Regions from separate parts of the Microbispora sp. KK1-11 genome, predicted to be linked through region 1. Evidence: riboswitches for the same ligand, from Rfam matches in the RefSeq annotation. Region 1 holds a riboswitch; the other holds the start of a gene.

Region 1 (2,383 bases):
CACAGCACCCGGGGGAAGACCCATTCGGCGTACGCCACCTGCCAGAGCATGAAGTTGGAGATCCGCTGTTCTCCGGAGGTGCGGATGACCAGGTCCACCTCCGGCATGTCGGGGTGGGGCAGACGGCGGGCGAAACTCTCCTCGGTGACCTGCTCGGGCGGCACCCCGTCGCGGATCAGCGACCGGGCGGCCTCGACGATGTCGCGGCGACCGCCGTGATCGAACGCCACCGTCAACGTCATCCGGCGGTTGTCGCGGGTCAGCGCCATCAGGTCGGCGATGTCCCGGGCCAGCGCGGGCGGGATCCGTGGGTCGGTGACCCCGAGGAACCGGCAGCGGATCCCGCGTGCGTGCAGTGACAGGGCGTGCTTGCGGACGGCGCGCCGCACCAGTCGCAGCAGGACGTCGACCTCGGCCGCCGGGCGCCGCCAGTTCTCTGTGGAGAAGGCGTACAGGCTCAACCACTCGACACCGGCCGTGTGGGCCGCCTCGATGACATCGATCACCGCGGCCTCGGCCGCCCGATGCCCCTCGGTGCGGGGCAGCGACCGCTGCGCGGCCCAGCGGCCGTTCCCGTCCATGACACAGGCGACGTGACGAGGGATGCCTCTCACCCCACCCGCCCCGACGACATCGCGACCACGACGCAGACCCCCAAGTGAATCCCTCCGGGGACGGACTCTTTCACAGAATGTGACGCGGCGAACACTAACCGTTGGTATTCACGGCCCTTACTTGCCAGGCCGGGGTGGCTCGGGGCGTTATCTGTCCAGGTAAAGACATGTTTTGTCCTGTTTACACCATTCTGGTGGTGTGTGTACCTTTAGGGCACACGGCCTGGGTACCGGCAGACTTCCGCCGTCATATCCCTTGCCGTGGCGTTGCCCGGACCGCGCGATGATCGCGCGGCCGCCGAATCCGCGTCATGTGGAGCCGGGGACCCACTCTCTTCGGGGTGAATCGGCGCGCAGGCCCCCAGATGCGCCCGTAGGGCACTTCCTGCCCGAACCCGTCAGCTAACCCGGTAGGCGGCATGGAAGCAAGGAGTCAACCCCGCATGTCCAGCCATCGGCTCTCCCCCGGGAGCCGGCCCTCCCGCCGGCGCCTGCGCTCCGCCCTCGCGGCGGCGACCCTCGCGGCCTCGGCCGTCACCGCCACCGTCACGGCGGCCGTCGTCCTGCCCGCCCCGGCCTACGCGAACCCGCACACGTACGGCCAGGACGTCTCCGGCTACGAGGCCGACCACGACTGGATGAACAGCCGCGCGCAGTTCGGCTTCATCAAGGCCACCGAGGGGACCTCCTGGGTCGACTCGTCCTTCCCCCGCCACTGGCGGGAACTGGCCAAGAAGGGCATCGTCCGCGGCGTCTACCACTTCGGCCATCCCTCCAACGACCCCATCGCCGAGGCCGACCACTTCCTCAAGGTCGTGAACGCGCAGCCGAGCAAGCCCGGCGACATCCTGGTCCTCGACCTGGAGGCCACCGACGGCGAGTCCGTCGAGCACGTCAACAAGTGGGCCAAGACCTGGCTGGAGTACGTGACGGCCAAGACCGGCACCAGGCCGATGTTCTACAGCGGCTGGAACTTCGCCGACGAGTACGGCCACGGCCTCGGCCAGTACCCCCTGTGGGTGGCCCACTACAGCAAGGCCCCTGGCGACATCACGCCGCCCGCCGACTGGAAGTCCTGGGCGATCCACCAGTACACCGACTCGCCCATCGACCAGAACGTCTCCGCGCTGACGCCCGCCCAGTTGCGCGCGCTCGGCCGGCCGTAGCCGCACGGGCCCCGGGGCGGGGCGTCCCACCCGGCGTCCCACCCGGCGTCCCACCCCGGGGCCCATGCCGGCCGACCAGGTCGGTCAGACCACCGCGCCGGAGCCGTCGCGCCGCGCGGGCCTGGCACGCGGGGCGGCGGGAACCGGTGGCGGCTTGCTGGTGCGCCTCTCCAGCGCGATCGCTGCCGGTCCGGCCACGAACGACGACGACAGCGTCCCCACGATGATGCCGATCAGCAGGGCGACGGCGAAGTCGCGCAGCGAGTCGCCGCCGAACACCGCCAGCGCCGCAAGGATGAACAGCGCACCGAGCCCGGTGTTGACCGTGCGCGGCACGGTCTGCAGGATCGCGGTGTTCACCACCCGGCCGAACGGCTCCCCGCGCCGCACCGGCCACAGCTCGCGCACCCGGTCGAAGAGCACGACCTTGTCGTTGACCGAATAACCGATGATCGTGAGCATCGCGGCCAGGAACACTCCGTCGATCGGCTTGCCCATCCAGGCGAACGCTCCGACGACGACGGCCGCGTCCACGAACAGCGCCGCCACGGCCGCCGTGCCGAACGTCCACCGGAACCGGAACGCCAGGTAGACGAGCTGCGC
Region 2 (2,383 bases), on a different contig from region 1:
CCCGGACCGTCGCGAAGCCGCTTTCCCGCAGCACGCGCAGGTGCTGCGACACCCCGGGCTGGGAGATCCCGAACTCCTCCTGCACGATCGCGCCGATCTCCCCGGCGGAGCGCTCGCCCTCGGCGAGCAGTTCCAGGATCCGGCGGCGCACCGGATCGCCGAGGACGTCGAACGCGTGCATGCCGCCAGGCTCGCAGCTCACGCTTATGTAGGTCAATTTGGGAGGAGCCCGGACGCCCCGGCGGGGACGGCGAAGCGCGCCGGGATCACCGGCGCGCTTCGGGGCCGTCGTCCGTCAGGAGGAGGCGGTGGCGATGGCGGAGGTGTCCCCGGGATACATCGGGTAGCCGTACCCGGCCACCTGCGAGGTAGGACGGGTGCGGGCCTCGACGGCGCCGCCGTCGCCGGTGTTGCCCTCGATGGTCCGGATCGTGCCGTCGCCGTTGTCCTTGACGACGAACCCGACGTGCTGGACGTCGTCGATGTCCTTGCTGCCGTTCCAGTTGAAGAACACCACCGCGCCCGGCTTGGGCGTGTGGCCCCAGCGGCCGTGGTCGGCGAACCAGCGGGCATGCTCCACGGTGTAGGCGTCGGAGCCCATGACCGGCCCGATGCCGAGCTGCTGGCCCACCCACGAGACGAACATGTCGCACCAGGCCGCGTTGAGGTAGCCCTTGAGCGTGCCGCCGTCGCGGGCGAGGGTCTCGCGGGCGCGGGGCGTGGACATGTACCACTCCTGGAACTTGGTCCCGCCGCCGTTGGCGTTCTCGCTGATCCCGATCTGGCTCCTGGCCAGGGTCAGCACGTCGGCCGCGCTGACCTTGGGCAGCGTGGAGGCGATCTCGGACATGGACTTCACGGCCGCCGGACCCTTGCCGGTGGCCGGGTTGTCCGCGTGCGCGGCCGGCGACGCGATCAGCACCGCCGAGGCGAGGGCCCCGCTCGCGAGAGCAGCGCGAACACAGGTGTTGAGGACGTGCATGGTGGGGCGTACTCCCTTACTTCCATGCCGCCTACCGGGTTAGCTGACGGGTTCGGGCTGGAAGTCGCCCTACGGCACGCATGCCGATTCACCCCAGGAGAGGTGGGTCCCCGGCTCCGCGCGGACGCGGACTCGGCGGCCGGGCGGCAGGCCGGGATCGGCCGGCCGCGTCGGTCTGAGGAGGGCTTCTTGACCATTGAGATGAGCAAGTGCGCCCTGAGATGCCTAAAAGGTAATAGACCAGGTCAAACCGGTCAAGTTAGAACAACTCAGATTTTACTGGTCAGTAGGCGGCAAACCGGACGCAGACGGGTAGCGGGCATCGGCTGCAGGAAGATCCGGGCTCACCCAGGCAGGCGTACAGTCACCGCCAGGCCGCCCTCCGGCCGGGCGAGCGCCTCCACCTCGCCGCCGTGCGCCACGGCGATGGCCCGGACGATGGACAGGCCCAGCCCCGACCCCCGCGCGGAGCGCACGCGGTCGCCGCCGAGCCGTCGGAACGGCTCGAACAGGTCGTCCACCTCGTACGGCGGGACCAGGGGCCCGGTGTTCTCCACCGTCACGCTCACCCCGGTCTCCTCCTCCCGCAACCGGACCCAGACCTCCCCGTCCCGCACGTTGTACTTGATCGCGTTCTCCAGCAGGTTGATCAGGCAGCGTTCGAGGAACAGCGGGTCGCCGTGCGCGACCGCCGGGCGCAGGTCCTCGTGGACGGTCACCTTCCTGTGGCGCGGCTGCAGGTCGATCTGCTCCATCGCCGTACGGACGACCTGCCGCAGGTCGACCGGTTTGCGGGCCGTCAGCTCCTGCTCCGACTGCGCCAGCATGAGCAGGCCCTCGATCAGCCGCTCGTACCTCGCGTTGGTGCCGAGCAGCGCGCGGGCCAGCGCCTTGAGGTCCTCCGACGCCGCCGGCTCCTCCAGCGACACCTCCAGGACCGTACGGTTGACCGCCAGCGGGGTGCGCAGCTCGTGGGAGGCGTTGGCGATGAACCGGCGCTGAGCGTCGAACACCCGGTGCAGCCGGTCGAGCATCGCGTCGAAGGTGTCGGCGAGCCGCTTGACCTCGTCCTGCGGCCCGCGCAGCGCGATCCGCTCGTGCAGCGTGCTCTCCGACAGCCGCTGCGCGGTCTCGGTCACCCGGTCAAGCGGGCGCAGCGCGCGGTCGGCCACCAGGTAGCCCACCACCACCGCGACGGCCCCCACCAGAACCATGACGATCACCGACGACCTGAGCACGTCGCTCAGCACGTCGGCCGCCCCCTGCTCGACGTTCGTGCGCACCCGCTGCGCGAGCATGTCGCTGTCGGGCAGCCTGCCCCCCAGTACGGCATCGGGGACACCGGCCACCTTCGACGCCACCGCGACCACGAACCGCTGGTTGAGCGCCCGCGCGGTCAGC

What was found. Region 1 has a riboswitch for cyclic di-AMP ahead of FLW16_RS32290 (glycoside hydrolase family 25 protein). Riboswitches for the same ligand answer to the same signal wherever they lie in the genome.
Region 2: another riboswitch for cyclic di-AMP. It lies ahead of FLW16_RS10265 (CHAP domain-containing protein); the one in region 1 lies ahead of FLW16_RS32290 (glycoside hydrolase family 25 protein).

What each region holds. Positions count from the first base shown of each region.
Region 1 is NZ_VIRJ01000029.1:11,266-13,648, forward strand. It holds gene uppS (polyprenyl diphosphate synthase) at 1-614, opposite strand, end outside; cyclic di-AMP (ydaO/yuaA leader) riboswitch at 901-1,046, shown strand; gene FLW16_RS32290 (glycoside hydrolase family 25 protein) at 1,058-1,780, shown strand; gene secD (protein translocase subunit SecD) at 1,865-2,383, opposite strand, start outside.
Region 2 is NZ_VIRJ01000005.1:209,716-212,098, reverse strand. It holds gene FLW16_RS10270 (helix-turn-helix transcriptional regulator) at 1-181, opposite strand, end outside; gene FLW16_RS10265 (CHAP domain-containing protein) at 296-982, opposite strand; cyclic di-AMP (ydaO/yuaA leader) riboswitch at 997-1,130, opposite strand; gene FLW16_RS10260 (cell wall metabolism sensor histidine kinase WalK) at 1,327-2,383, opposite strand, start outside.